Regions from separate parts of the Bradyrhizobium guangdongense genome, predicted to be linked through region 2. Evidence: predicted binding sites of a transcription regulator. Region 2 holds the regulator's gene; each other region holds the start of a gene.

Region 1 (10,095 bases), 3.6 Mb from region 2:
CTGCCACGGACGAGAATGGGTGTGCGGCGTCCTTCCTCGAGCGCGGTGCCGATCGTTCGCCCCTCGATTTGAGTGCGCAGCGAATTGGCGATGGCATCAACCGTGAGGCCGAGACGTCCGGCCTCCATTCGATTGACGGACACCGTATAATACTGCGCGCCTTCGTTGAGCGTCGTGTAGACGTCCTCTGCGCCATCGATGCTGGACAGGATGGCCGACAACTTTGCCGCGGCTTCGTTCAGCCTGGCGATGTCAGGGCCGAAGATCTTGACCGCGACGTCGCCACGCACGCCGCTGATCATCTCCTGGACGCGCATGTCGATGGGTTGGGTAAAGCTGAGCGAGATGCCGGGAAAGCCGGAGAGAACCTCACGCAAATTCTGCAGCAGGGCCTCTCGATCGTGGGTCTGTCTCTCGGCAGCCGGCTTCAGCACGAGGAACGTGTCGGTCTGATTGGGGCCCATGGGATCGAGGCCGAGCTCGTCGGATCCGGTCCGCGCGACAATGCCGGCAATGTCAGGCACTGTGAGGAGTGCGGCCTGCAGCCTTCGGTTCATCGCAAGCGACTCGTCGAGATTGACCGAAGGGAGCGTTTCCACGCTGACGATGACGTCGCCTTCGTCCATCGTCGGCATGAAGGTCTTGCCGAGCTTCGTATAGGCAAAGCCTGCGGCGAGCAGGGCGACCAGCGCCGCAGCCATCACCTTGCGCTCGTTGCGCAAGGCCCAGTCCAGTGCCGGCGCATAGACGCGCTGGGCGGCACGAACGATCAGGGGATCGCCATGCGAGGCCGACCTGAGCAGGAAGGACGTCGCGACCGGAATCACGGTGAGCGCAAGCAGCAGCGAGCCGGCAAGCGCGAAAATGATCGCGAGCGCGACCGGGATGAACAGCTTCCCCTCGAGGCCCTGGAGCGTCAGCAGGGGGACGAACACGATGATGATGATGAGGACGCCCGAAGCCACCGGCTCCAGCACCTCGCAAACCGAGCGGTAGATCAGGTGGATCAGCGGTGCCGTCTTGCCGGGTTCGTGCTTGCCGAGATTGCCGACAATGTTCTCGACCACGACGACGAGCGCGTCGATCAACATGCCGATCGCGATCGCAAGTCCGCCGAGGCTCATCAGGTTGGCGGACATCCCCACCAGCCGCATGACAATCAGCGCAATGACGATGGCGAGCGGCAGGCTGAGGGCAATCACCAGGGAGGCCCGCCAGTTGCCGAGGAAAAGCAGCAGAAGCACAATGACGAGGGCGGTGGCCTCGCCGAGCGCGCGCACGACGGTTCCCACAGCGCGATCGACCAGGCGGCTGCGGTCGTAGAATACGTTGATCGAAACGCTCTTCGGCAGCGAGGGTTGCAGCTCCGCAAGGCGGGCCCGCACGTCGCGGACGAGCTGGCCCGCGTTGGCGCCGCGCAAACCGAGCACGAGTCCCTCGACGGTTTCGCCGCGCCCGTTCGACGTGACCGCACCATAACGTGTCAGCGTCCCGACTTTGACGCTCGCGACGTCGTTGACGAGGATCGGCACCCCCTCGCGCGTGTCCACGACGATGCCCTTGATGTCCTCGATCGAGCGGATGCTGCCTTCGATCCGCACCAGGGCGCTGTCCTCGCCCTGGTTCACCCGCCCGGCGCCGTCGTTGCGGCTGTTGGCCTCGATCGCCCGGCGAAACAGGTCGTAGGAGATGCCACGGGCGGCCAGCGCGTCGTTGCGCGGAACGATCTCGAACGCGCGCACGTATCCGCCCAGCGCGTTGACGTCCGCAACGCCGGGGACCGTGCGCAGGGCCGGTCGGATCACCCAGTCGAGCAGGGTGCGGCGCTCGGCGAGCGAAAGCTCGTCGCTGTCGATCGTGAACATGAACATTTCGCCGAGAGGGCTGGTGATCGGGGCAAGGCCGCCGCTCACTCCGTCAGGAAAATCGCGCGAGATGTTCGACAGCCGTTCCGAGACCTGGTTCCGCGCCCAATAGATGTCGGTGCCGTCTTCGAAATCGACGGTGATATCGGCCAAAGCGTATTTCGTGGTCGAACGCAGGATCTTCTTGTTCGGCAATCCGAGCAGCTCGAGTTCGACGGGCACCGTGATGCGCTGCTCGACCTCTTCGGGAGTGAGGCCGGGCGCCTTCATGATGATCTTGACCTGGACTGGCGAAACGTCGGGGAACGCATCGATCGGCAGGCTGGGCAACAGGACGGCGCCGGCCCCGATCAACAGCAACACGCTCAGCAAGACGAACAGCCGCTGCGAAAGCGCGAATGCGACCAGGCGCCGGAGCATTTATTGCCCCAGCCCCGAGAGAATGCCGCGGAGCGCGGAGATGCCGCCGATCGCGATCTCGTCGCGCTCGGTGATCGGGCCGGATATCACGACATGGTCCTGGTCTTCGGCAAGGAGCGTGATCGGGACGAGCCGGAAGCCGCCATCAAAGGCGACGAAGACTGACGTCTGTTCACCACGACGGACGAGACCGGCGTAAGGAATCTCCCAGGCGCTTTCGCCGGCGGAGAGAAAACCGATGCGAGCCGCGGCCGTCTGGCCGGGATGCAGCTCGCCGTTATTGGGGACTTCCGCACGGACCAGGATGGTCTGGGTGGCGGGATCGATCGTCTCGGAGACCAGCACGACCTTTCCGGGCGTGGAATAGCCCTCGATCTCGACCCTCGCGCCGGCGCGGATCGCTCGAATGCTCGCCGCGGGAACCGCGATTTCGGCCCAGAGCGGCGACAGGCGGGCCAGCTTGACCAGCGGCGCGGATTGCTCGAGCCGCTGCCCCGGCGACACCACGAGGTCGACCACGGATGCGGTTTGCGGCGCATTGACCGTCAGCGTGGCGCTGATCGCGGTTTCCTCGACCAGCCGTGAAATGGCTTCGTCGGACATTCCGCTCAGGCGCAGCATCTGCCGGCGTTCGGCAACCACAAGGGTGGCCTGGCGGGCCTCGGCCTGGCTCGCCTCGAGCACGCGTTGCGGCACGGCCTTGCCGTCGAACAGATCCATGTTGCGTTTGAGCTGCTGGGTTGCCAGCTGCTCCTGCGCGATCGCGTGCAAATAGTCGCGCTGCTGGGAGACGAAGCTTGGACTTTCGAGGACGACCAGCGGCTGGCCGGCCGAGATGCGATCGCCGCGGCCGACGGGGAGGCTGGCGACCATGCCGGCCACGGGGGCGCTGACGACCCACAATTGCGGCGTAGGGATCACGATCTGGACGGGATAGGGCAGCGTCAGGTCGGTCCGGCTCGCGATGGGATGAGCGAGGCGTACGCCAAGATTTCTCGCCTGCGGCTCGGTCAGCTTGAGTTCGTCCTGCGCTCCAAGCATTGGGGACGAAAAGCCGAGGGCGAACGCGAACAGGACGCTGACAACCAGTTTCCGACCACGGATCGGGAAGCGAAGCTCATGTTGCATGATAGAGGTGGTCCCAAACAACGTGGCGGCACGTTAGTCCGGCACCATCCGGCCGAGTTGATCTGCATCAACCGGCGTCGGTTCTGCGACAGAATGCAGCGCTGGTCAGCGTCTGACGATCGAGCCGGATCGTCCGACCAGGCGGGCGAGCTGCTTGAAGCGGCTGCCGACCCGGTCGGCGACGAGATCGCCGAGCCGGTGCTCGAAGACCAGCGTCAGACTGCGGCCCCGGCTGCGAAAATGCGTGGCCGGCAGCACGCCCGGACGTGCGGCCGAGATCAGATGCGCGACGCGGAACGCAGCGCCGAGCAGGCGGGCGCGTTCGAGCTGCGCCGGCGTCAGCAATTCCTGCATCGTCAGCGGCGGCTGGTTCTCTTCGCTGAGACCCGCATAGCGATAGAACACCGACAGTCCGACGAAGGCGCGTTCGCGGTGATCGATCGCGCCGAAATTGGCGTTGACCACGAGACTCAGCGTCTGCTCGCCGCGATGATCGGGATGGACGCGCCAGCCGATGTCGGACAGCAGACAGGCCGTGTGGCGCAGACGGCGATCCTCCTCGGTCTCGCGCAGCTTCACGACGCGCGCCAGCCGGTCGGTCCAGGCGATCAGCTCGCGCGCGTGCTGCGCCGAGCGCGACAGAAGCTGGTTCAGCTCCTCGGCCGCGCAGATCAGGCCGTCCTTGTTGCGTTCGGACTCCGGCAACTTCTCGTGCAGCAGGCCCTCGCGCACGCCGAAGGTCGAGAACACGATGGTCTTGGGTTTTGCGACGCGGATGATGTGCTCGAGCACGAGCGCTGCATAGGTGAGGAGAGGGCGCCGCGCATCCGCGACGACCTCGATGTCGGCGAGCATGTCGGCGGCGGCGAGGCGCCGCAGCCGGCGGACAAAATCCAGCGCCTCGGCCGCTTGTATGGAATAGCCGTGCATCACCTGGAGAGGATAGCCGCTCTGGATGATGTGGATGCGCGCCAGCGCGCGCCAGGTGCCGCCGACGGCATAGAAGGTGCGGCCGCTGCCGGCCGTGAGCTGTGGGACCTCGTCGAGCGCCTCGCGCACGATGCGGTCGGCGCGCTTGAGCGATTTGTGGGCGAGGTCCTGGAGCGCGAGACCACCGAGCGGCAGCGTCACGCCGCTCCGTACCCGGTTCCTGCGCACGTCGATCAGTTCCAGCGAACCGCCGCCGAGATCGCCGACGATGCCGTCGGGATTGTGCACACCCGAGATCACGCCGAGCGCCGACAGCTTTGCTTCGCGCGGCCCCGACAGGATTTCGATGTTCACGGCGCAGATGCGCTCCGCCTTCGCGATGAAATCGGGGCCGTTGGAAGCGTCACGGCAGGCCGCAGTTGCGATCGCGAATACGCGGCCGACCTGCATGACGCGGCACAGCGCGCGGAAACGCTTCAGCGACGTCAGCGCCTTGTCGACGGCGTCGGGCGCAAGCAGGCCGGTGCTCTGCACCTCGCGTCCGAGGCCGCACAGCGTCTTCTCGTTGAAGATCGGAATCAGGCTCCGCGCCAGCGCCTCGTAGACGACGAGACGAACCGAATTGGAGCCGATGTCGATGACCGCGACGCTAGTGCCACGCTTGCGCGGGCGTTTCACGACAAGGATCTCCGGTCAGGACTGATGGCGTTCGTTCCGGCGTGTGAGACGCCGCGGCGAGGATTCCTTGAGCGACTTTCCACGGCCAGACAGACTCGGATTTGTCATGAAGTAGTTGTGCACGTTGAAGGGCTCCTCGCCCTTCGCGGCCTTCATACGCGTTGAAGACCCGTCCGGCAACAATTGCCAGCTCTGCTCATTGTCCTTCAGATTCGCGACCATGATCTGTTCGAGAACCTGCTGATGCACCGTGGGATTCTGCAGCGGACACAGCACCTCGACCCGGCGATCGAGGTTGCGCGGCATCATATCGGCCGACGAGATATACACAGCCGCTTTCGCGCTCGGCAGGCCCTGGCCCATGCCGAAGCAGTAGATTCGGCCGTGCTCCAGGAAGCGCCCGATGATCGACTTGACGCGGATGTTCTCCGACAGGCCAGGAATACCGGGGCGGAGGCAGCAGATCCCGCGTACCACGAGCTCGACTTGAACGCCGGCCTGCGAGGCCTCGTAGAGCGCGTCGATGATATCGGGGTCGACCAATGCATTCATCTTCATCCAGACCGCGCCGGGCTTGCCGTGACGCGCATGCTCGGTCTCGCCCTGGATGTGCTCGATGATGCGCTTGCGCAAGGTCAGCGGCGACACGGCCATCTTTTCCAGATCGCTCGGTGCTGCGTAGCCCGTAATGAAGTTGAACACGCGCGCGGCGTCGCGGCCGATGGTCGGTTCCGAGGTGAAGTAGGAGAGATCGGTGTAAATTCGCGCGGTCACCGGGTGGTAATTGCCGGTGCCGGTGTGGACGTAAGTGGCAAGGCTCCCGCCCTCGCGGCGCACCACCATCGAGAGCTTCGCGTGCGTCTTGAGTTCGAGGAAGCCGTAGACGACCTGGACGCCGGCGCGTTCGAGATCGCGCGCCCAGCGGATGTTGGCCTCTTCGTCGAAGCGCGCCTTCAATTCGATGAGCGCGGTGACGGACTTGCCGGCTTCGGCAGCTTCGGCCAGCGCGCGCACGATCGGCGAGTTGTTCGAGGTCCGGTAGAGCGTCTGCTTGATCGCGACGACATCGGGGTCGCGCGCCGCCTGTTGCAGGAACTGCACCACGACGTCGAAGGATTCGTAGGGGTGATGGACAATCAGGTCCTTCTGCCTGATAGCGGCGAAGATGTCGCCGCCATGCTCGCGCACGCGCTCGGGATGGCGCGGCACGTAGGGGGTGAATTCGAGGTCGGGCCGATCAAGCCGGGTGAGCTGCGACAGCTCGTTCATGGCCAGCACGCCGTCGACCAGGAACACCTCGTCATCGGCTGCGGACAGCGCGTGCTGCACGAAGCTGCGCAGCTCCTCCGGCATCTTGGCGTCGATCTCCAGCCGAATCACCGAGCCGCGGCGGCGGCGCTTCAGCGCGGTCTCGAACAGGCGGACGAGGTCTTCGGCCTCTTCCTCGATTTCGAGCTCGGAGTCGCGGATGATGCGGAAGGCGCCCTGGCCGTGGAGACTGTAGCCGGGGAACAGGCGGTTGATGAACAGGCTGGTTGCCTGCTCCAGCGAGATCAGGCGGACCTTGCCTTCGGCCGGCAGGCGGATGAAGCGGTCGATCTTGCCGGGCATACGGATCAGCGCGTTCATCGGCTTGCCGTCGGCCTCGCGCGTGAGCTGGAGCGCGATGGTGAAGCCGAGGCTCGGGATGAACGGGAAGGGGTGGGCAGGATCGATCGCCAGCGGTGTCAGCAGCGGGAAAACGTTGTTGAGGAAATAGTCCTCGAGCCAGGTCCGTTCCGCCTTGGTGACGTCCTTGCCGTCGACCAGCACGATGCCGACCTCGGCCAGCGTGCCGCGCAGGTCGCGCCAGATGGCCTGCTGATCGGAGGCGAGCTGGGAGACTGTGCGGTTGATCAGCGCGAGCTGCTCAGACGGGGTCAAGCCGTCAGGGGCGCGTTCGGCAATGCCCTCGCGCACCTGGGCTTTGATGCCGGCGACGCGGACCATGAAGAATTCGTCGAGATTGTTCGCCGAAATCGACAGGAAACGCACCCGCTCCAGCATGGGATGGCTGGGGTTGACCGATTCCTCCAGAACGCGCCGGTTGAAGTGCAGCCAGGACAGTTCGCGATTGATGAAGCGCTCGGGGCTTGTGGCGATCGCCGGCAGGCCCTGCGGCTCCGTGGCTTTCTCTTTTGTTTCAACGGCTTGCGCAGAGTCCATGAGAAGTCGGTCCATCAAAATTGCCCCTCTTTGCGACTTGAGCGCAAAACCGGCGGGAGCATGTGTTAGGGCGATGACGTTTCGATGACATTGATGTTCCGCCGCGGCATTGCGTCAAGCCGGCCTGAGGGAGCTGGCGGTCAGGCGTCCCGGAGCAGCTCGGCGGCGAGGGCCCGGGTGACGGGGCGACCGAGGCGCAGCGCCTCGCTGTCGAGCAGTTCCACGGCCCGCTGGGCGGCGGCCGAGGAGCGCTCCAGCCGGGCCGCGAGATAGCTCACGACGCTTTCGTCGATGGCAAGCTGGCGGTCGGCGCAGAATTTGACGATCAGGCCGCGGAACAGTTGGTCGTCGGGCGGCGACAGCGAAATCACCGGAATGGTCCGCAGGCGGGAGCGCAGGTCGCGGAGATCCACCTCCAATGCCGCCGGTGCCTCGCGAGCGGTGAACAGCACGAAAGCGCCATCCTCGCGGGCAAGGTTCATCAAATGGAAGAGGGCGCGCTCGTCGAAATCCCTGGCCTTGAGATCCTCCACCACCAGCGCGCCGGTCGCGAGCGCGCCGGGGACGCTGGCTGGGGTCAGCGCATTGGCCATGGTCGAGCGGGCACCTGATATCTCGGCCCAGATCGCAGCCAGATGGCTCTTGCCGGAGCCTTCGGGGCCGGCGAGCCACATGATCCGGCTCGGCCATTCCGGCCAGCTGTCGATCAGAGCGAGGCCAGCGGCATTGGCGGGGCCCTCGAGAAAATTGTCCCGGGTGAGGCTCTCGGCATGCGGAAGCGAAAACGCCAATTGCCGGGGATGAACGCGGGCTGCCACGCTTGCTTTGCTCCGTGCCGGCGCGCCGGCCTTGTCTGAAGGGATTTGTGTTAATCGATCGGGACTTGGCCTTTTACGGGGCCGCATCCCGTCTCATTTCGCCTCGATCGTGCTCATGTGCCGCAGCCATTCGACGAGGTAGAGCGACACTGAGGACAACGTGAACACCGTGACCAGCGCCAGCAGGATCATATCATAAGGCGCAGCCTTGAAGCCGAAGGCGAGGGCCGCCAGCACCAGGGCCGCATAGGCCACCTGGGCGGCGGTATTGAGCTTCGAGACTTTGGAGGGCCTCATCTCGACGGGTTTGTCGAACAACCAGGATACGATCACCGCAGCGACGATCATGATGTCGCGCGACACCACCAGGATCACGATCCAGCGTGGGATATCGCCCCAGATCCCGAGCGACAGGTAGATCGACACCAGCAAGGCCTTGTCGGCCAGGGGATCGAGCAGGGCGCCGAGCTCACTGGCCATGTTGAAGCGCTTGGCCAGGAAGCCATCCACGGCGTCGCTGATGCCCGCGATGAGGAAGACGGCGAACGCCACCTCCATTTGGCTCGACACGATGGCCCAGACGATGATGGGGACCAGCATGATGCGGCCCAGGGTAATGATGTTCGGAATACTCACACGGCGCTTCCCGGCACCCGACTGACCTTGAATCCCGGCTCTAAGAGGCTGAACCGGTTGATATCTCTACATAGTATAGGGCGGGGCGCCACGCTTGCCATTGCGCGTCCCCGGAATTCGACGTAACCAGCCGCAAACCCACTGGAAATCGGGCATGACCGACCGCAAAAACGGCCTTACTTACGCCGATTCAGGCGTCGATATCGACGCGGGCAACCGCTTGGTCGACCTGATCAAGCCGATGGTGCGCGCCACCGCCCGGCCCGGCGCAGATGCTGAGATCGGCGGATTCGGCGGCCTGTTCGACCTCAAGGCGGCCGGTTTTAGGGATCCCGTCCTGGTCGCGGCCACCGACGGCGTCGGCACCAAGGTCAAGATCGCAATCGAGACCGGCCTGCATGGCGGGATCGGCATCGATCTCGTCGCCATGAGCGTCAATGACCTCGTGGTCCAGGGCGCCGAGCCGCTGTTCTTCCTGGACTATTTTGCCTGCGGCAAGCTCGACCCCGAGGCCACGGCCGCGATCGTCGCCGGTGTTGCCGAGGGCTGCCGCGAATCCGGCTGCGCCCTGATCGGGGGCGAGACCGCCGAGATGCCCGGCCTCTACAAGGACGGCGACTATGATCTCGGCGGTTTTGCTGTTGGCGCCGCCGAGCGCGGCACGCTGTTGCCGCGCAAGGATATCGCCGTCGGCGATGCCGTGATCGGCCTTGCTTCGTCGGGCGTGCACTCCAACGGCTTCTCGCTGGTGCGCAAGATTGTGGAACAGTCCGGCCTTGGCTTCGAGGCACAGGCGCCATTTGCACCGGTCATGACCCTTGGCGGCGCGCTGCTGACGCCGACCCGCCTCTACGTCAAATCCTGCCTGCGAGCGATCCGCGAGACCGGCGCGGTGAAGGGGCTTGCCCATATCACCGGCGGCGGCTTCACCGACAACATCCCGCGCGTGTTGCCAGGCAATCTCGGTGTCGGTATCGACCTTGCGCGCCTGCCGGTGCTGCCCGTGTTCAAATGGCTGTCCGCGCAAGCCGGCATCGCCGAGCTCGAAATGCTCCGCACCTTCAACTGCGGCATTGGCATGATTGCCATCGTCGAGCCCGACAAGGTCGACCAGGTCACGCAGGTCTTCACCGATGCCGGCGAAACCGTGGCGCAGCTCGGCACCGTGATCCCGGCCGAGGGCGAGCACCGCGTGGTCTATAACGGCCATCTCGATCTGGCGCTGTGATGAAGCGCCGCGTCGCCATTCTGATCTCCGGTCGCGGTTCCAACATGGCCGCACTGATCAAGGCCGCAAGCGCGCCGGATTTTCCGGCAGAGATCTCGCTGGTGATCTCGAACAAGGCCGACGCGCTCGGGCTCGAACGGGCCAAGGCGGCCGGCGTGACGACGCTGGTGATCGAGAGCAAGCCGTT
Region 2 (10,095 bases):
TCGAGAAGGCGCTGCGCGGCGGCGCGCTGTGGAACGAGGTCAAGGACAAGCTCAACGCCTCCGGCCTGTCGCTTTCCGGCGGCCAGCAGCAGCGGCTCTGCATCGCCCGCACCGTCGCGGTGCGGCCCGAGGTGATCCTGTTCGACGAGCCCTGCTCGGCGCTCGATCCGATCTCGACCGCCAAGGTCGAGGAGCTGATCCAGGAACTGTCGGAGAACTACACGATCGCGATCGTCACCCACAACATGCAGCAGGCGGCCCGCGTCTCCGACAAGACCGCCTTCATGTATCTCGGCGAGCTGATCGAGTTCGACGACACCAGCAAGATCTTCACGTCGCCATCCGACCGGCGTACGCAGGATTACATCACCGGCCGGTTCGGCTGAGGAGACGGAACATGGGTTCTGAACATACCGCAAAGGCCTTCGACACCGACCTCCAGGAGCTCACCCGTCTGGTCGCCGAGATGGGCGGCATCGCCGAGCGCATGATCGTCGATTCCGTCGATGCGCTGATCCGCCGCGACGTCGCGCTCGGTCAGCGGGTCGTCACCATCGACGCCGAGCTCGACACGCTGCAGAGGAAGATCGAGGAGCGCGCCGTGCTCACCATCGCGCGCCGCCAGCCGATGGCGGTCGATCTGCGCGAGATCGTCGGCGCGATGCGCGTTGCCACCGATCTCGAGCGCATCGGCGACCTCGCCAAGAACATGGGCAAGCGCGTCGCGGCGCTGGAGACCGACTTCCATCCGCTCAAGCTGTTCCGCGGCCTCGAGCACATGACCGACCTCGTGCAGCAGCAGGTCAAGTCGGTGCTGGACGCCTATGCGGCGCATGATCTGCCGGCGGCGATGGCGGTGTGGAAGGGGGACGAGGAGGTCGACGCCATCTGCACCTCCCTGTTCCGCGAGCTCCTCACCTACATGATGGAGGATCCGCGCAACATCTCGTTCTGCATCCACCTGATGTTCTGCGCCAAGAACATCGAGCGGATCGGCGACCACGCCACCAATATCGCCGAGACCGTGTTCTACATGATCGAAGGCCAGGCCATCACCGACAAGCGGCCGAAGGGCGACATGACGACGTTCGCCACGACGGTCCCGAACACCTGATTACGCAAGGAGCGACGACCCGATGGGCGCACGCATTATGGTGGTTGAGGACGAGGAAGCTCTGACCGAGCTTCTCCGCTACAACCTCGAAGGCGACGGCTATGACGTCGAGACGGTGATGCGCGGCGACGACGCCGACACCCGTCTCAAGGAGCACATCCCCGATCTGATCGTGCTCGACTGGATGCTGCCGGGGCTGTCGGGCATCGAGCTGTGCCGCCGGCTGCGGACGCGGTCCGACACCAAGCAGCTGCCGATCATCATGCTCACCGCGCGCGGCGAGGAGAGCGAGCGGGTGCGGGGGCTCGCCACCGGCGCCGACGATTACATCGTCAAGCCGTTCTCGGTGCCCGAGCTGCTCGCTCGCGTGAAGGGCCTGCTGCGCCGCGCAAGCCCCGAGCGGCTCGCAACCGTCCTCGCCTTCGGCGACATCGAGCTTGATCGCGAGAAGCGCCGCGTGGCGCGCTCGGGCCGGCCGATCGATCTCGGCCCGACCGAATATCGACTTTTGGAGTTCTTCCTCGAGCATCCCGGCCGCGTGTTCTCGCGCGAGCAGCTGCTCGACAGCGTCTGGGGCCGCGACATCTATATCGACGAGCGCACCGTCGACGTTCATATCGGCCGGCTGCGCAAGCTGCTCAATCTCGGCCGCGAGCAGGACCCCATCCGCACCGTCCGCGGTGCCGGCTATGCGCTGGACGATCGCTTTGCGAAGGCCGAGCAGACGTAGGTTTGCGCAGGTGAGTGCGTACGACGGCTGCGGCGGTCTCAGCCGTCGCCGACACCGAGTCCGTTGAGCCGTGATCGTGTCACGGCTGTCGTCGTTGTCAGCTAAATTCGTTCAGCTCACCGCGCGCCCGGCTTCGCCGGCGCACGCCGGCGATCGGCGGCCGGCTGATACGCAACCCGCGAGTGCTGGGCGCAGTAGGGCAGGCCGGACAGCGCCTTGCCGCCGCAGAAGAAGAAATCCGGGCTCGAGGGATCGCCGACCGGCCAGTGGCACGTGGCCTCGTTCAGCTCGAGCAGCGACAGCCGCTGGCTCATCGGCACCACGTTGTCGTAGGTGACGGGCTCTGCCTCGACCTCGACCTCGAAGGCCTGCGCCAGCGCGGTGTTGCCGCGCGCCATCGGCCGGCTCACCCGCATCATGTGCTGCGCGGGCCGCGCCTTGCGCGGCCGTGGAGCTGCCGACGTCGGGCTCTTGGCGCGGCCGGACAGGCCGAGCCTGTGCACCTTGCCGATCACGGCGTTACGGGTGACATTCCCAAGCTCGGCGGCGATCTGGCTGGCCGAAAGTCCGGCCTCCCAGAGCTTTTTCAGCTGCTCGACGCGATCGTCGGACCAGGTCAAAACCGTCATTGCACCCTTTCCTTCGCCGCGCGCCGCCATCTTCGGGGCGGCACGACGAATGCCTAAGTCTCGAAAAACCCGTGCCGTCAGAATCCCTTAAGGCTCGCCGGGCGCGCGAGATGCGCCCGAACGTTTACGCCGGTACATGAGGACTTCTGGGATCAGGACTGCTGCACGAGATGTCGTATCTGACAAGCCAAACGCTACAATATGGCGCGACTCACGCGCAAGAGTCCGCCGACTCGCTTCCACATGTTCCGTGGCGAAATTCCCGCAAAAACGCCACCGCAAGACTACGGAATCAGCGTTTCGCGAGGCTTTCCGGGCGGCATTGACACCGGTTTCACCAGGCCTAAGATAGTCGCGCGTGCCGCCCTTAAAAGGCGGCACGTTTCGTTTTCCGGGCCGGTCAATGGTGCGTTGCGCAATGCACCCTTCACCGTCCGCAACAATCAAGTGATCGTCATGACCAGCAGCGCAGCGCCGCATTTGCTCCCCGTTTTCGCCAGGGCCGACATCGGTTTTGAGCGCGGCGAAGGCGTCTGGTTGATCGCGACCAACGGCGATCGCTATCTCGATTTCACCTCGGGCGTCGCGGTGAATGCGCTCGGCCATGCCCATCCTGCGCTGGTCAAGGCGTTGCAGGAGCAGGCAACCAAGCTCTGGCACATGTCGAACCTGTTCCAGAGCCCTGATGGCGAGAAGCTCGCCGCGCGCCTGTGCAGCGAGAGCTTTGCGGACTTCGTTTTCTTCTGCAATTCCGGCGCCGAGGCGCTGGAGGGCGTCATCAAGCTGGTGCGCCACCATCACTTCTCCAAGGGGCACCCGGAGCGCTACCGCATCATCACGTTCGAGGGCGCCTTCCATGGCCGCACGCTGGCGACGCTCGCCGCGACGGGCTCTGCAAAATATCTCGAAGGCTTTGGTCCGCCGATGGACGGCTTCGACCAGGTGCCGCATGGCGACCTCGAGGCCGTCAAGAAGGCGATCGGTCCGCACACCGCCGGTATCCTGATCGAGCCGATCCAGGGTGAGGGCGGCGTGCGTTCGGCGCCATCAGGCTTTCTCAAGGCGCTGCGTCAGCTCTGCGATGAGAAGGGTCTGCTGCTCGCGTTCGACGAGGTGCAGACCGGCATGGGCCGCACCGGCGATCTCTTTGCTCACCGGCGCACGGGCGTCACGCCCGACGTGATGTCGCTGGCGAAAGCGCTCGGCGGCGGCTTCCCGATCGGCGCGATACTGGCGACCGCCGATGCTGCCGCCGGCATGGGCCCCGGCTCGCACGGTTCGACTTTCGGCGGCAATCCGCTGGCGATTGCGGCCGCGAATGCCGTGCTCGACGTCATGCTCAAGCCCGGCTTCTTCGACCACGTGCAGAAGATGTCGCTGCTGCTCAAGCAGAAGCTCGCCTCCGTGATCGACCGCCACCCAGATGTCGTCAGCGAAGTGCGCGGCGAGGGGCTCCTGATCGGCATCAAGGCCGTGGTGCCCTCCGGCGACCTGGTCGCAGCGCTCCGCAACGAGAAGCTGCTCACCGTCGGCGCCGGCGACAATGTCGTGCGCTTCCTGCCGCCGTTGATCGTCACCGAAGCCGAGATCGAGGACAGCGTCGTCAGGCTCGAACGCGCCTGCACGGCGCTGTCCGGCAACAAGCGGGCGGCAAGCTGATGAGCAAGTCACCCAAGCACTTCCTCGATATCAACGAGCTGCCGCTGTCGGAGCTCAAGAGCATGCTCGCGGCCTCCTCCGCCATGAAGGCGAAGCAGAAGGCGCATCAGCCGGTCAGGCCGCTCGAAGGCAAGACGCTGGCGATGATCTTCGAGCGGCCGTCGACCCGCACCCGCGTCTCGTTCGATGTCGCCATGCGCCAGCTCGGCGGCGAGCCCATCATGCTCACCGGCGCCGAGATGCAGCTCGGCCGCGGCGAAACCATCGCCGACACCGCGCGCGTGCTGTCGCGTTATGTCGATGCCATCATGATCCGCATCCTCAATCACGAGGCGCTGCTGGAGCTCGCGGCGAACGCCACGGTGCCTGTCATCAACGGCCTGACACGGCGCTCGCATCCCTGTCAGGTGATGGCAGATCTGATGACCTTCGAGGAGCATCGCGGCCCCATCGAAGGTCGGACGGTGGCCTGGACCGGCGACGACAACAACGTGCTGGCGTCCTGGGCCCATGCCGCCGAGCGTTTCAAGTTCAAGCTCAATGTCGCGACACCGCCGGAACTCGCTCCGAAGAAGGTGATGCGCGACTTCATCAAGGCCACCGGCGCATCGATCGTGATCGGTACCGATCCGGAAGCCGCCGTGAAGGGCGCCGATTGCGTCGTCACGGACACCTGGGTGTCGATGGGCGACAAGGAAGGCGAGCACCGCCACAACGTGCTCAAGCCCTATCAGGTCAATGCCAAGCTGATGTCGCTGGCCAAGCCAGATGCGCTGTTCATGCACTGCCTGCCCGCCCATCGCGGCGAGGAGGTCACCGACGAAGTGATCGACGGACCGCAATCGGTCGTGTTCGACGAGGCCGAAAACCGCCTGCACGCGCAGAAGGGCATTCTGGCCTGGTGCTTTGACGCGGTGAAGTAGAGCGGTGGCGCGGTGATGGGGTCGAGTCGATGACCCCATTCTCCGCTGTCATCCCGGACAAGCGCCGCATAGTGGCGCGGAGATCCGGGATCCATAACCAAAGGATTGAGGTTGGCGAGGACTCGGAGTTGTCATCTCGCGCGATGACGCGATCCTATGGTTATGGATCCCGGGTTCGCGCTTTGCGCGCCCCGGGATGACACTGTGTTTGTCGCACCCCTGTACGATCATGTCTGCACCCGGAACCGCACCGTCCCGCACCCCTTCCATTCCACCCCTCCCACCCCAGATAGAGCGCCATGGTTTCCCAATCCCCCGACATGAAAACCGGACCCGAGGGCCCGGTTCGCGCGCCTTCGGCGGTTCCGATCGACGATGCCGTGCTGCCTTACGAGGTCGACGCGCTCGACGTGCGCGGCCGCCTGGTGCGGCTCGGCCCCGCGCTCGACGACATCCTGACCAAGCACGATTATCCTGCCCCGGTCGGCAAGCTGCTCGGCGAGGCCATCGTGCTCACGACGCTGCTCGGCTCGGCGCTGAAATTCGAGGGCCGCTTCATCCTGCAGGCCCAGACCGACGGTCCGGTGTCGTTCCTGGTGGTGGATTATCAGGCGCCGGATCGCCTGCGCGCTTATGCGCGCTTCGATGCCGAGCGTCTCGGCGATGCCAAGGATTCCGGCGCGCTGCTCGGGCGCGGCCATCTCGCCATGACCATCGACCAGGGGCCTGACATGAGCCGCTACCAGGGCCTGGTCGCGCTCGACGGCGGCAGCCTGGAAGACGCGGCCCACGAATATTTCCTGCGCTCCGAGCAGATCCCGACGCGCGTGCGTCTTGCGGTCGGCGAGGAGTGGCGCTCGAGCGACGGTGGCAAGCATCGCTGGCGTGCCGGCGGCATGCTGATGCAGTTCTTGCCGAAGGCGCCTGAGCGCGCGCGGCAGGCCGACCTGCATCCCGGCGACGCGCCCGAAGGCGCCGAGGTGCATAGCATCGCCGAGGATGATGCCTGGGTCGAGGCGCGCTCGCTGATCGAGACGGTCGAGGACGTCGAGCTGATCGATCCCGATCTCTCCGGCGAGCGGCTGCTCTACCGCCTGTTCCACGAACGCGGCGTGCGCGTGTTCAACCCGCTTGTGCTGAAGGCGCAATGCTCCTGCTCGCGCGACGCGGTTGCGTCGATGCTGAAGAGCTTCTCGCCGGATGATCGCATCGCGATGGTCAAGGACGACAAGGTCGTCGTGACCTGCGAGTTCTGCAGCTCGGTCTACCAGTTCACGCCGCACGAGGCGGGCGTGGAGAGCGCCTAGGCGCCACGTACGTCATTGCGCACCATATACTTGGTGTCATCGCCCGACTTGATCGGGCGATCCAGTACTCCGAGACGGTAGCGATGAAATCGAGAGGCCGCGACGTACTGGATGCCCCGGTCAAGCCGGGGCATGACAGTTGTGGGTGCCGTCCGCTCTAGTTCAACACCCGCTTGTTGTCAGGGCTGTCGAGCGAGAACGTCGGCACCTCGATCTCGAAACGCTCGCCGGTCTCGCTGACCATCTGGTAGCGGCCGGTCATGAAGCCGGAGGCGGTCGAGAGCGGCACGCCCGAGGTGTATTCGAAGCGCTCGCCGGGGGCGAGGGTCGGCTGCTCGCCGACGACGCCTTCGCCCTTGACCTCCTGCTGCCGGCCGGAGGCGTCGGTGATGATCCAATGCCGCGTCTTGAGCTGCACGGTCTCCTCGCCGGAATTGGTGATGACGATGGTGTAGGACCAGAAATAGCGCGAGCGGTCGGCCGACGACTGCTCCGGAACAAAGTTCGGCTCGACGGTCACTTCGATCTGGCGGGTCACGGCGCGGTACATGGTTGCCATCATAACGAAATCCTCGCCCGGAACCAAATGCCGCGGGGGGCTTTGGCGACATCGTCCCGCCAGAATTAACGGGGAAGTACACCCCCAAGATACACCCGTATGTGATCCGGCCGCTTTGCGAGGCGGCGACCGGACCGATACACTCCCTTGAAACGTCGCGATTTGCGGAAGGGTTTTTGGGCCCCGATGACCATTGCCGATCAAGTGACGGGATCGATCGCAGGAACCGCAAGCGCCAACCCCGCGGGTGCCAAGCCCATGGAGGCGAAGCTGCGTGCGCCGGCGATCACGCTGCCCGCCATCGGCGAGCGCGAGCTCAGGCTCGACCTGTTTCGCGGCCTGGCCCTGTGGCTGATCTTCATCGACCATCTGCCGCCGAATTTGCTGACCTGGTTCACGATCCGCAATTACGGCTTCAGCGACGCCACCGAGATATTCATCTTCATCTCCGGCTACACCGCCGCGTTCGTCTATGGCCGCGCCATGCTGGAGAACAGCTTCGTGGTCGCCACCGCGCGCATCCTGCGCCGGGTCTGGCAGATCTATGTCGCCCACGTCTTCCTGTTCACGATCTTCCTCGCCGAGATCTCCTATGTGGCGACCAGCTTCGAGAACCCGCTCTACACCGAAGAGATGGGGATCATGGATTTCCTCAAGCAGCCCGACATCACCATCGTGCAGGCGCTGCTCTTGCGCTTCCGTCCCGTCAACATGGACGTGCTGCCGCTCTATATCGTGCTGATGCTGGCGCTGCCGCTGATCCTGTGGTCGATGAAGTGGAAGCCGGACGTCACGCTGGCGCTGTCGGCCCTGCTCTACGCTGCGACGTGGGAGTTCGACCTCTACTTCTCGGCCTATCCGAACGGCTTCTGGGCGTTCAATCCGCTGGCATGGCAATTGCTGTTCGTGTTCGGGGCCTGGTGCGCGCTCGGAGGTGCGCGACGCATGTCGCGCATTCTCGCCTCCCCGGTGACGATGTGGATCTCGATTGCCTATCTCGTCGCAGCGTTCTGCGTGACGCTGACCTGGTACGTGCCGCAGCTGTCGCACTTCATGCCGAAGCGGCTCGAGCAGTGGATGTATCCGATCGACAAGACCGACCTGGACGTGCTGCGCTTCACGCATTTCCTGGCGCTGGCGGCGCTCACCGTGCGCTTCCTGCCGCGCGAGTGGCCGGGCCTGAAATCGCCGTGGCTGCGGCCGCTGATCCTGTGCGGCCAGCATTCCCTGGAGATATTCTGTCTCGGCGTCTTCCTGGCCTTTGCCGGCCATTTCATTCTGGCCGAGGTCTCCGGTGGACCGGCCATGCATGCGCTGATCAGTCTCGCCGGAATCCTGATCATGTGGGCGGTGGCTTGGGTGATTTCGTGGTACAAGCGCGTGGCTGACAAGAGCGGTGCGAAAACCAAAAACGCCGTCGGCAACGCCGATCTGGCGGGAGGGGGCTGATGAAGGCGAAGGTACTCCTGAGCCTGATCCTGCTGTGCGGTGGCCTCGCCGCGCCGTCGGCGCGCGCCGAGGATGCTGCGCCTGCTGCTCCGACCCTGCCCGCGGCGTGCGAATTGCCGTCCTACCTGCTGACAAGCGAAAGCCAGCTCCACAAGGTCGCCGACACCGTCAAATCAGGCAAACCGCTCGAAATCCTGGTCGTCGGAAGCCGCTCGACGACCATTCCGTCGTCGGAGAGCAGCTCCTATCCGGCGCGCATGGAGGCGATCCTCAAGGAGAAGCTGCCGCCGTCGGAGGTCGTGCACGTCTCCGTAGAAATACAGAGCAAGAAGACCGCGGAGGAGACTGCCGGAAGCTTCGTTAAGCTGATGGAAGCAAAAACGCCTACTTTGGTGATCTGGCAGACCGGGACCGTGGATGCTATCCGATCCATCGATCCCGACGAGTTTCGCAACGCGGTGACCGAAGGGGTCGCTGCGTTGCAAAATGCAGGGGCTGACGTCGTCTTGATGAATTTGCAGTACAGCCCCCGCACCGAAACCATGATCTCGGCGCCGCCTTATCTTGATAATATGCGGGTGGTGGCGCAGGAGCATGATATCCCGCTGTTCGACCGTTTCGCGATGATGCGGCAGTGGAATGATCAGGGTCAGTTCGACCTGTTCAGCCCGACCCGCGGCCCAGAGCTGGCGAAGCAGGTCCATGATTGCATCGGCCGGGCGTTGGCACAGTTCGTGATCGACGCCGCCCATCTGGGGCCGGCCGAGCAGCAAAATTGAGGTCTAGCGTTAATGAGTTCTCTCCGCCCTTTTTGCCTGTCGACACGGCTGGCTGCGCCCGCAGCGGCGGCGCTGCTGATGCTGATGCCCATCGTGCAGACACCCGCTCGCGCGCAAGCCGCGCAGACGACAGCTGCTCCACAGCAGGCGGCTGATCCCGCTCCGCCGTCACCGTCCCAGACGACCGTCGCCGCAACCGGCCAGCCGGCAGGCGAGCAGCGCGGTCTCACCTCGCGCGCCATCGACAAGGTGAAGCAGGTCGCGAAATCCGCCGGCGATATTTTCAGCCGCGTGCCCTGCCTGTCGCCGAAGGGCGTCTCGAAGACCATGGGCTCCTTGCCGCATGTCGCGAACAAGCTCATTGCCGGCAAGCCCGTCGTGATCGTCGCGTTCGGCTCGTCCTCGACCGCGGGATTTGGCGCGAGCTCGCCGGACTTCAATTACCCGAACCGCCTCGCCGCGCAATTGCGTCGGCAATATCCGACCGCCGATATCACCGTCATCAATGCCGGTGTCGGTGGCGAGGACGCGCCCGAGATGATGAAGCGCCTCCAGAAGGAGGTGATCGACGTGCATCCTGACATGGTGATCTGGCAGGTCGGTACCAATGCCGTGCTGCGTAACCTCGATCCCGGCGATACGGCGAAAACAGTGGAAGAAGGCATCAGCCGGATCCAGGCCGCCGACGAGGCCGACATCGTGCTGGTCGATCCGCAATATTCACCTGCCGTCAACAAGCGCGCCGAGAGCGCGGGCAAGATGGTGAAGCTGCTCGGCAAGGTCGCCGAGCTGCGTCACGTCGGCATTTTTCCGCGCTTCGAGGTGATGCGCGACTGGCACGAGAAGCAGGCGCTGCCGGTCGAGAGCTTCGTCATCGCCGACGGCCTGCACATGAACGATTGGGGCTATGCCTGCTTCGCCCAGTTGCTCGGCGACGACATCATCC
Region 3 (10,095 bases), 3.2 Mb from region 2:
ACATGCCGGCAACGCCGGAGCGGGTGTGGATCGCGATCAGCGAGCACCATCGCCGTCACAGCCTGTAAGGCGTGGCGCCTGCGGCGGGAATAATCGCCCGCCGCCGGGTTCTATCCAAGAACGATCTTCCCCAACTGTCTTGCGAGCCGGAGATACAGGCCGATGAAACGTATGTTGATTGTCGCGGGCACGCTTGTGCTGGGTGCGGGTGCCGTGATGGCGCAACAGGAGGTTGCCGTTCAGCAGGACAATCTGATGCGCTCGCAGGCCAAGAGCCTGTACACGGTCATCCTGAAGATGACCAAGGGCGACATTCCCTACGACCAGAAAGCCGTCGACGAGGCCATCGCCAATCTGGAGAAGGACGTCGCCAAGATTGCGAAGACGTTCGAGGTCAATCCCAAGCAGGACGTGGTCAACGCGACCTATGGCTCGTCGCCGAAGGTCTGGCAGCAGAAGGCCGATTTCGATTCCAAGATTCCGCCCGTGCAGAAGGCGCTCGCCGACGTCAAGGGCAAGATCCACGATGTTGCGAGCCTGAAGACCGCCTACACGGCGATCAACGACCGCTGCAACGATTGCCACGAGACGTACCGGCTGAAGTTGAAGTAGCGGTCGAATTCGTAGCCCGGATGGAGCGCAGCGCAATCCGGGTGAGCTGTCGAGGCCGATGCAGTTGTCCAGGATTGCGCTACGCTCCATCCGGGCTACGTAGCGCGTCGTCAATTTCTCCTCGCACGCCCTGACGCATCGCCGTCAGAAGGACTATGTTTGCTTGCGCCGCGGCGTTGATGTCTCACGCTGTCAGGAGTTCCGACGCGCGGCGGCGATCTCAGGCAACAGCGAGACAGGCCATGGCAAAACCGTTCCCGTCGAAGACCCATATCGGCAACCATATGCTGCATCCGGAAACGCTGATGCTGACATATGGCTACGACCCGCAGCTGTCGGAAGGCGCCATCAAGCCGCCGGTGTTCCTGACCTCGACCTTCGTGTTCAAAACGGCCGAGGACGGGCAAGACTTCTTCGATTACGTCGCCGGCCGGCGCGAGCCGCCGGAAGGCATGGGAGCCGGGCTGGTCTATTCGCGCTTCAACCATCCCAACAGCGAGATCGTCGAGGACAGGCTTGCGATCTACGAGCGCACCGAAGGCTGCGCGCTGTTCTCTTCCGGCATGGCGGCGATCTCGACGACCATTCTCGCCTTTGTCCGTCCCGGCGACGTCATCCTGCACTCCCAGCCGCTCTATGGTGGCACGGAGACCCTGCTGACGAACACGCTGTCGCGCTTCTCGATCGGCGCGGCCGGCTTTGCCGACGGCGTTGACGAAGCCACGGTCAACCAGGCCGCCGAGGAGGCGATGCGCAAGGGCCAGGTCTCGATGATCCTGGTCGAGACGCCGGCCAACCCGACCAATGGCCTCGTCGACATCGCGCTGATGCGCCGCGTCGCCGACAGCATCGGCAAGACGCAGGGCCACACGCCAATCATCGCCTGCGACAACACGCTGCTCGGCCCGGTGTTTCAGCGGCCGATCGAGCACGGCGCCGACATCTCGCTGTACTCGCTGACCAAATATGTCGGCGGGCATTCCGACCTGATTGCGGGCGCAGCGCTCGGCACGAGGGCGGTCATGAAGGGCATCAAGGCGCTGCGCGGCGCCATCGGCACCCAGCTCGATCCACATTCCTGCTGGATGATCAACCGCTCGCTCGAGACCTTGAGCCTGCGCATGGAGAAGGCCAACAGCAACGCGCACCTGGTTGCGGATTTCCTGCGCGATCACGCCAAGGTGGCGAAGGTGCACTATCTCGGCCATCACGAGGAAACCTCGCCCTCGGGGCGGGTATTCGCGCGGCAATGCCTCGGCGCTGGATCCACGTTCTCCTTCGACATCGTCGGGGGCCAGGCCGCGGCGGAGAAATTCCTCAATGCGTTGCAGATCTTCAAGCTCGCGGTCAGCCTTGGCGGAACGGAGTCGCTGGCTAGCCTGCCCGCCACGATGACCCATTCCGGCGTCCCCGCCGATATCCGCCGCAAGATCGGCGTGCTCGATTGCACCATCCGCCTGTCGATCGGCATCGAGAATCCGTCGGATCTGATCGCCGATCTCGAGCAGGCGTTGAGCGCGGCGTGAATGCGCTTCAATCCGGAATCGAAAAGGCCGGACGCATTGCTGCGCCCGGCCGTCGTATAAGAGGCCGCCGTGAACTTACTTCGTCACCTGGCCGCGGATTTCGCCGCCCGGGTTGGCCGCGGTGTGAATGTTGACGTAGAGCTTGCCGGCGAGGAGATCAGAGGCCTGCGCATCGGTCAGCGTCGCCGAGCCTTCGACCGGGCTGTTGGCCGCGCCGGGAATCGGGATCGCGACGCCCGCGTTCTTGCCGGCCTCGGCGGGGCCGTGGAAATGGGCCGCGGTCGCGGGGCCGGAGAGGCCGGAATAGGTCAGCTTCCAGGAGAGCTTCTTGGTGGCAGCATCATAGTCGAGATCGGCCTTGCCGGTGCCGCTGCTGGTGGTGGCGGGGACTTCGGACTTGCCGTCCAGCGTCGCCTTCAGCTTCTCCGCGCTGGCCGGGCTTGCGAATGCGACGGCAGCCCCGAGGGCCAGCGTGGCAAAAAGCGCTTTGTTCATGGGTCTCTCCCTGTTGACGCCTGATTGCAGTCAAACTTGCAAACAGTGCGACTGCGACTTTATTCCCGGATTACAATCACACCATCTAAAATATTCGTGGCTGGAGCGGCTGTGGGATGATCCGTAAAACGGCTTGAGTTCAACGGGATCCCGCAATGCTGCGACGAACAATTTATGTCATTTTGATTGCTGCTGTCGTAGCCTTTGCCCTCTATTGGTGGCTGACCGCGCCGACCGCACTCGCCTTGCCGGCACCGACGCGCGGACCGGACCTTGCCAACGGGCAGGAGCTGTTCAACGCCGGCGGCTGTTCGTCCTGCCATGCCGTGCCCAACCAGCCCGATCGCCTGAAGCTCGGGGGAGGCCTCGCGCTCGGCTCGCCGTTCGGCACGTTCTATGCCCCGAACATTTCGCCTGATCCGACCGACGGCATCGGCCGCTGGAGCGAGGCCGAGTTCATCAATGCGGTGATGCGCGGCATTTCGCCCGACGGCACGCACTATTTCCCGGCATTTCCCTACACTTCCTACCACATCGCCAAAGTCGATGATGTCCGCGATCTCTTCGCCTATTTGAAGACGCTGCCGGCGGTGTCGGGGCGGGTACGCGACCACGACCTGCCGTTTCCCTTCAACATCCGCCGCAATGTCGGCATCTGGAAATTGCTGTTCATGGATGTCGGGCCGTTCGTGCCGGACGCAAAGCGTTCGGCGCAATGGAATCGCGGTCGCTATCTGGTGAACGGCTTCGGCCATTGCGCCGAGTGCCACAGTCCGCGCAATTTTCTCGGCGGCGTCATCGCCGCGCAGCGCTTCGCCGGCGGTCCCAATCCGGAAGGCGAGGGCTGGGTCCCCAACATCACGCAGAAGGGCATCGGTGACTGGAGCGAGAGAGATATCGCCGACTTCCTCGAGACCGGCGACATGCCCGAGGGCGACAGCGCATCGGGCGCGATGCGGCCGGTCATCAAGAACCTCGCGCAGCTGAGGCCAGAGGATCGTGCTGCGATGGCCGCCTATCTGAAGTCGCTTGCGCCGGTCGACGGGCCGACGCCGCCCAAACGCGCGAATCCGCCCAGCTAGCTCGCGCCGAACGCCTTGAAGGTGATGATCGTGAGCGTGTCCTGGATGCCCGGCAGCACCTGCACCTTCTCGTTAACGAAGTGGCCGATGTCGGTGTCCTTGTCGACATAGAACTTCACCAGCAGATCGTATTGGCCGGCCGTGGAATAGATCTCGGAGGCGATCTCGGCTTCGGCAAGCGCGTTGGCCACCGTGTAGGACTGGCCGAGCTTGCATTTGATCTGGACGAAGAAAGGAACCATTGCAGTCACTCCGAAGGCATCTCTTGCCGGCTAATAGGCCAAAACCGGCCTGATTTAGCAAGCCGCCAGATACCAGTCCTGTCTTAGGAGGTCACGGACGCGGCGGCAAATGCGTCCCTGAGCCGCTGGGCAAGCTCGGCCTTGCGATAGGGCTTGGTCAGGACGACCGAATGGGCCTGTGCGCGACCTTGCTCCACCAGGCTCTCCAGCGCATAGCCTGAGGTGAACAGGACCGGCAGGGCGGGCCTGATACGCCGGGCCTGATCGGCGAGCTCCCAGCCGCTCATCCCGCCGGGCATGACGATATCGGTGAACAGCAGGTCGATGCCGGGGTCAGCGCGCAGCCGCTGCAAGGCCTCCTGACCGTTGACGGCGGCGAGGACATTGTAGCCGAGCGCCTCCACCCGGAGGATCACCGAGGAGCGCACGAACGGATCGTCCTCGGCGATCAGGATGGTCTCATGGCCGCGCGGTGCGGCCTCTTCGCTCTCCAGTACGTCGACTAGCGGCTGTCCGCCGCCGGCGCGCGGCAGATAGATCCGGACGGTCGTCCCCAGGCCTTGCTCGCTATAGATCGAGACATGGCCGTCGGATTGCTTGGCGAAGCCATAGACCATGCTGAGCCCGAGCCCAGAACCCTTGCCGACCTCCTTGGTGGTGAAGAACGGCTCGAAGGCGTGCTCGATCACCTCAGGCGTCATGCCGTCACCGTCGTCCGTGACCGATATCAGAGCGTAGGCGCCGGGCGCGACTTCCGGGTGCAGGGCGCGATAGTCCTCGTCGATCGCGGCGAGCTCGGTGCTCAGCGTCAGACGGCCGCCTGACGGCATCGCGTCCTGCGCATTCAGCGCCAGGTTCAGCACGGCGGATTCGAGCTGGGAGGGGTCGGCAAAGGCCTTGATCGTGCCGGGTCCGAAGGCGGTGCTGATCTCGATATTCTCGCGCAGGGTGCGCTTGAACAGCTTGAGCATGGACAAGATGAGCTCGCGGCAATCGATCGTCTGCGGCCGCAACAGCTGCCGGCGGCTGAAGGCGAGCAGCCGCTGCGTGAGCTCCGCGCCGCGTTCACCGGACTGGCAGATATCGTCGGCGAACTGGCGCAGATCCGGCCGGGCCTTGAGCTGCTCGCCGAGATGCTCGGCATTGCCGATGATCACGGTCAGCAGGTTGTTGAAGTCGTGCGCGATTCCGCCGGAGAGCTGGCCGACGGTTTCCATCTTCTGCGCCTGCTGGAGTTGCTGCTCGGTCAGCTTGCGCGCGGTCAGATCGTGGATGATGCCGACGAAGATCAGCTCGCCGTCCTGCATGGCCTGGCCGACCGACAGGTCCATCGGAAAAGTCGATCCGTCCTTGCGCAGGCCAGTCGTCTCGCCGCCGGTCGCGAAGCCGGGGACCGGGCCGTCGGACCCGGCGCCGGCTCCGCCTGGCATCAGCACCCTGACGTTCCTGTTGATCACCTCTCTGGCCTGATAGCCGAACAACCGCTCGCAGGCCGGGTTGAACAGCAGGATGCGGTTCTGCGCATCGAACAGGATGACGCCGTCGACCGCGGTCTCGACGACCGCGGTGAGACGCGCCACGCTTTCGCGCATTGCGCGCTGTGCCTCTTCCACCTGCTTGAGCAGCTGCGTCGCGTCGCGGCGCTTGGTCTCCTCCTCCTCGAGCGCGGCCTGGACCTTCTGCAGCTCGAACGGGGAGGGGATCGTCAGGATCTTCGGCAACAGCGGCCAGAGCGCGGCCGCGGTGAAGATCGACGCGATCGCGGTCGCCGCCTTGACAAGGCCCTCGATGCCGTAGATCGGCACCCAGAGCGTGTAGATCGACAGCACATGCGTCAGCCCGCAGGCCATGATGAAGGCCGCGAATGCCCAAAAGACCCAGCCAAATTTGAGGTCACGCCGTTTGGTGACGAGGATCGCGAGCGCAAACGGGATCGAGAAATAGGCGAGCGCGATGCTGGCATCGGAGACGACGTGAAGCCAGATCAGCTCGGGTTCCCATAGCAGGCAGATGCCATGCGGCGAGAACATCGACGTGTCGAGGAGGCGTTGGAAGAAGGCCCACATGATACAGTCCGAGAGGGTTGCAGGCCGGGGCGGCCCGCAACATCGCGTTGCCTGCGAATCGGCCAACGTTTCACCATCTGGAGTTGCGTGCCAAGGCCGGGTGATACCGAGGTCATGATGTCGCCCGTTATGCACGCTTGCGGGACGACAAGCCGGCAACGCTTCCCCTTCGCCTGATTCGGCCGCGCCCCCGCAGGTCCGGCTTGCCGGTGTGCCTTGCCAGTGTGCCTTGCCGGTGCCTTGCGAGCGCGCTAGGACAAGCAGGTCAGGACAGAGCATGGCCGAGTATTGTTCAAGCAAGCGTATGCTGCGATGATGGCGCCCGTGGCGCTCACCATCGCCGGCTCCGATTCGAGCGGCGGCGCCGGCATCCAGGCCGATCTGAAGACCTTCGCCGCGCTCGGCGTCTATGGCGCGTCCGCTATCACGGCGCTGACGGCGCAGAACACCGAAGGCGTCGCCGGGATCCACGCCGTGCCTGCCGATTTCGTCACCGCGCAGATCGATGCAGTGTTCGCCGATCTGGCCGTCGGCGCGGTGAAGATCGGCATGGTGGCGCAGGCCGGCACGATCGAGGCGATCGTTGCCGCGCTGTCGCGCTGGAAGCCTCGCCACGTCGTGCTAGATCCGGTGATGGTCGCAACGTCGGGCGATCGCCTGCTGGCCGCTGAAGCCGTCGAAGCCTTGCGCACGAAGCTGATGCCGCTTGCATCGGTGATCACGCCCAATCTGCCTGAGGCCGCCGCGCTGCTCGACGAGCCGGTCGCGCGAAGCGAGGCCGAGATCGAACGTCAGGGGCGTCGGTTACTCGGTCTTGGCTGCCGCGCGGTCCTGATCAAGGGCGGGCACGGCGAGGGCCGTGAGAGCATCGACTATCTCGTCAGCACCGACACAACGATCGCACTCGCCGCGCCGCGCGTTGCGACCCGCAACACCCACGGCACCGGCTGCTCGCTGTCCTCGGCCGTCGCCGCGGGTCTTGCCAAGGGCGAAGATCTCGAGACGGCTGTTCGCAACGCCAAGACCTGGATCAGCGCGGCCATCGCGGCCGCCGACCGCTTCAGCATCGGTCATGGCCACGGGCCGATCCATCATTTCCACAACTTCTACTGAGATCGCCGTCGCGGCGCTCCATTCACCGGCGTGGCCACGGTTTTCCGGCATTTTGCGGAGAACCAGGGCGGCCCGATGTCGCCTGATTGTCGCATGCGGCTGATATTCGCAGGGAGGGCGAGGCAAGGTCTGATTCGTATCTGAGGGTGCCTCAAAGGTTCAATCGTCATCCCCCTGTCACGGGACATTGTTACAGGCTGTCGCATGGGAAGTTACGATGTGAGTGACGAGAGCCCGGAGCGGCGCTTTCGCACGTTGTTCATCTCCGACGTCCATCTCGGAGCCCGCGGCTCGCAAGCCGACCTTCTGCTAGACTTCCTGCGCTACCACGACGCCGATACGATCTATCTCGTCGGCGACATCGTTGACGGCTGGGCGCTGAAATCCGGCTGGTACTGGCCGCAATCGCACAACGATCTGGTGCAGAAGCTCCTGCGCAAGGCGCGCAAGGGCGCCAAGGTCATTTACATCCCGGGCAATCACGACGAGTTCCTGCGGAAATATTACGGCACGCATTTCGGCGGCATCGACGTCGTCGAGAACACCGTCCACACCGGCGCGGACGGCAAGCGCTATCTCGTCATCCACGGCGATATCTTCGATCTCGTGGTGCAGAACGCGCGTTGGCTCGCCCATCTCGGCGACAGGGCCTACGATTTCGCGATCCGGATGAACCGGCTGGTCAACTTCTTCCGCCGCATGTTCGGCGTGCGCTACTGGTCGCTGTCACAATGGGCCAAGCAGAAGGTCAAGAAGGCGGTCAACTATATCGGCGCCTTCGAGGAGGCCCTTGCCGCCGAGGCGCGCCGCCATGAGGCCGACGGCGTGATCTGCGGGCACATCCACTACGCCGTAATCCGTGACGAGGCCGGTATCCGCTACATGAACTGCGGTGACTGGGTGGAAAGCTGCACGGCAATCGTCGAGCACGAGGACGGCCAGTTCGAGATCATCACCTGGGCCGATCACTTGCAAAAGCCCGCGCCGGTCGCGCAAGTGGCCGCAAAGGCGGCCTGATGCGCATCCTGGTCGCGACCGACGCCTGGCATCCGCAAGTCAATGGCGTCGTTCGGACCCTGACCAAGCTTGCGGACGCGGCCACCGCGCTCGATGTCGAGTTCTGTTTTCTCACGCCTAGTTCGTTCCGCACCTTCGCGATGCCGAGCTATCGCGACGTGCGGCTCGCGATGCCGCGCGCAGCGCGCATCGCGAAGCTGATCGCGGAGGCGCGGCCCGACAGCATTCATATTGCGACGGAAGGGCCGATCGGCCTGATGGTCCGCCGTTATTGCCGGCAGCGCAAGCTGCCGTTCACGACCAGCTTCCATACCCGCTTTCCCGAATATGTCCGCGCCCGCGTGCCGGTTCCGGGCTCGCTGATCTGGCGCGCGCTCCGCCGTTTCCACAGCCCGAGCCGTGCCGTGATGGCGGCAACGCCGGCGCTGGCCCGCGAGCTCGGCGAGCGAGGGTTCGAGAACGTCGTGCTGTGGCCGCGCGGTGTCGACACCCATCTGTTCCACCCCCGCGCTGTCGACCTCTGCCTGCCCGCCCCGGTGTTCCTCTCGGTCGGCCGCGTCGCAGTGGAGAAGAACCTGGAGGCGTTCCTCGACCTTGATCTGCCCGGTACCAAAGTGATCGTCGGCGATGGCCCGGCGCGCAACGCCCTGGAAGAGGCCTATCCCGACGCGATCTTCCTGGGCGAGAAGCACGGCGAGGAGTTGGCCGATCTCTATGCCGCGGCCGACGTCTTCGTGTTTCCGAGCAGGACCGACACGTTCGGCCTGGTCCTGCTCGAGGCGCTGGCGAGCGGCCTGCCGGTTGCCGCCTTTCCGGTGAAGGGGCCGCGCGACGTCATCGGCGATGCGCCGGTCGGCGCGCTGGAGGAGGACCTGCGCAGTGCCTGCTTTGCCGCGCTCGACATCTCGCGGCAGGCCTGCGTCGAATTCGCCGCCGAATACACCTGGGAGGCTTCGGCGCGGGCCTTTGTCGACAGCATTTTGGCTGTTGATGCGGTGCTGCCGGGCCGGAAAGGGGCGGAACAGCCGCGCTTCGTGGCCTGATTGGAGAGAAATCCTCGCGCGCAGGTGTCTTGCCCGGTCCGCTCCCGCCGCGATAACATCGCGCCATGTCCGAACAGCCCCTTCCGGTCGGCCCCGCCGATATCGACGCCGCAGCGCGCGTGCTCGCGCCCTTCGCCGTCCGCACCCCGCTGTTGTCCTTTCCCGTGCTCAACGAGCGCGTTGGCGCCAACGTCTTCCTGAAGCCGGAGATGCTCCAGCGCACCGGCTCGTTCAAGTTCCGTGGTGCCTTCAACAAGGTGTTCTCGATCCCGCAGGACAAGCGCGCCGGCGGCGTCGTCGCGTTCTCCTCCGGCAACCACGCCCAGGGCGTGGCGGCGGCGGCGAAGATCCTGGACATGCAGGCGACCATCGTGATGCCGGCGGACGCGCCGCTGTCCAAGCGCGAGCGCACTAAATCCTATGGCGCCGAGGTCGTGCTGTACGATCGTGACAAGGACGATCGCGAGGCGATCTCGCGTGGCATCGCCGAGAAGCGCGGCGCGACATTGGTCCGGCCCTATGACGATCCGTTTGTGATCGCGGGCCAGGGCACCGCCGGCCGCGAGATCGCGCAGGACATGGCAACCCTCGGCCTTACCCCCGACATCGTGGTCGCGCCCGCTTCCGGCGGCGGCCTGATCGCCGGGGTCGCCACGGCCGTAAAGGCGCGTTATCCGCAAGCCCAGATCGTCGTGGCCGAGCCCGAGGCGTTCGACGATCACGGGCTGTCGCTAAGCGTCGGCCATCGCGAGCCGCATCCGCCGGCGGGCCGCACCATCTGCGATGCCTTGATGGCGCTGATCCCGGGCGAGATGACCTTTGCGATCAACAGCAAGCTGCTCGCGCGCGGCGTCACGGCCTCGGACAAGGAAGTCGGCGCAGCGGTGGCCTTTGCCTAT

Evidence for each region. The regulator PhoB, encoded in region 2, activates phosphate uptake and scavenging genes when phosphate is short. The targets are predictions, from matches to a motif close to TGTCATNNANCTGTCAT.
Region 1: the regulator PhoB is predicted to act here: its motif matches at 7,300-7,316, upstream of X265_RS17090 (RNA degradosome polyphosphate kinase).
Region 3: the regulator PhoB is predicted to act here: its motif matches at 7,301-7,317, upstream of X265_RS14115 (UDP-2,3-diacylglucosamine diphosphatase).

Annotation. Positions count from the first base shown of each region.
Region 1 is NZ_CP030051.1:3,585,649-3,595,743, forward strand. It holds gene X265_RS17075 (efflux RND transporter permease subunit) at 1-2,285, opposite strand, end outside; gene X265_RS17080 (efflux RND transporter periplasmic adaptor subunit) at 2,286-3,326, opposite strand; gene ppx (exopolyphosphatase) at 3,519-5,021, opposite strand; gene X265_RS17090 (RNA degradosome polyphosphate kinase) at 5,037-7,226, opposite strand; gene X265_RS17095 (P-loop NTPase family protein) at 7,367-8,044, opposite strand; gene X265_RS17100 (CDP-alcohol phosphatidyltransferase family protein) at 8,138-8,680, opposite strand; gene purM (phosphoribosylformylglycinamidine cyclo-ligase) at 8,835-9,908, shown strand; gene purN (phosphoribosylglycinamide formyltransferase) at 9,908-10,095, shown strand, end outside.
Region 2 is NZ_CP030051.1:7,187,149-7,197,243, reverse strand. It holds gene pstB (phosphate ABC transporter ATP-binding protein PstB) at 1-386, shown strand, start outside; gene phoU (phosphate signaling complex protein PhoU) at 398-1,114, shown strand; gene phoB (phosphate regulon transcriptional regulator PhoB) at 1,137-1,844, shown strand; gene X265_RS34470 (GcrA family cell cycle regulator) at 1,961-2,473, opposite strand; gene X265_RS34465 (aspartate aminotransferase family protein) at 2,930-4,132, shown strand; gene argF (ornithine carbamoyltransferase) at 4,132-5,055, shown strand; gene X265_RS34455 (Hsp33 family molecular chaperone) at 5,355-6,362, shown strand; gene apaG (Co2+/Mg2+ efflux protein ApaG) at 6,520-6,912, opposite strand; gene X265_RS34445 (OpgC domain-containing protein) at 7,108-8,370, shown strand; gene X265_RS34440 (SGNH/GDSL hydrolase family protein) at 8,370-9,149, shown strand; gene X265_RS34435 (SGNH/GDSL hydrolase family protein) at 9,162-10,095, shown strand, end outside.
Region 3 is NZ_CP030051.1:2,977,448-2,987,542, forward strand. It holds gene X265_RS14075 (xanthine dehydrogenase family protein molybdopterin-binding subunit) at 1-68, shown strand, start outside; gene X265_RS14080 (cytochrome c) at 163-612, shown strand; gene X265_RS14085 (cystathionine gamma-synthase family protein) at 855-2,138, shown strand; gene X265_RS14090 (CHRD domain-containing protein) at 2,214-2,633, opposite strand; gene X265_RS14095 (c-type cytochrome) at 2,789-3,715, shown strand; gene X265_RS14100 (Lrp/AsnC ligand binding domain-containing protein) at 3,712-3,957, opposite strand; gene X265_RS14105 (PAS domain S-box protein) at 4,041-6,023, opposite strand; gene thiD (bifunctional hydroxymethylpyrimidine kinase/phosphomethylpyrimidine kinase) at 6,336-7,136, shown strand; gene X265_RS14115 (UDP-2,3-diacylglucosamine diphosphatase) at 7,341-8,153, shown strand; gene X265_RS14120 (glycosyltransferase family 4 protein) at 8,153-9,196, shown strand; gene X265_RS14125 (threonine/serine dehydratase family protein) at 9,262-10,095, shown strand, end outside.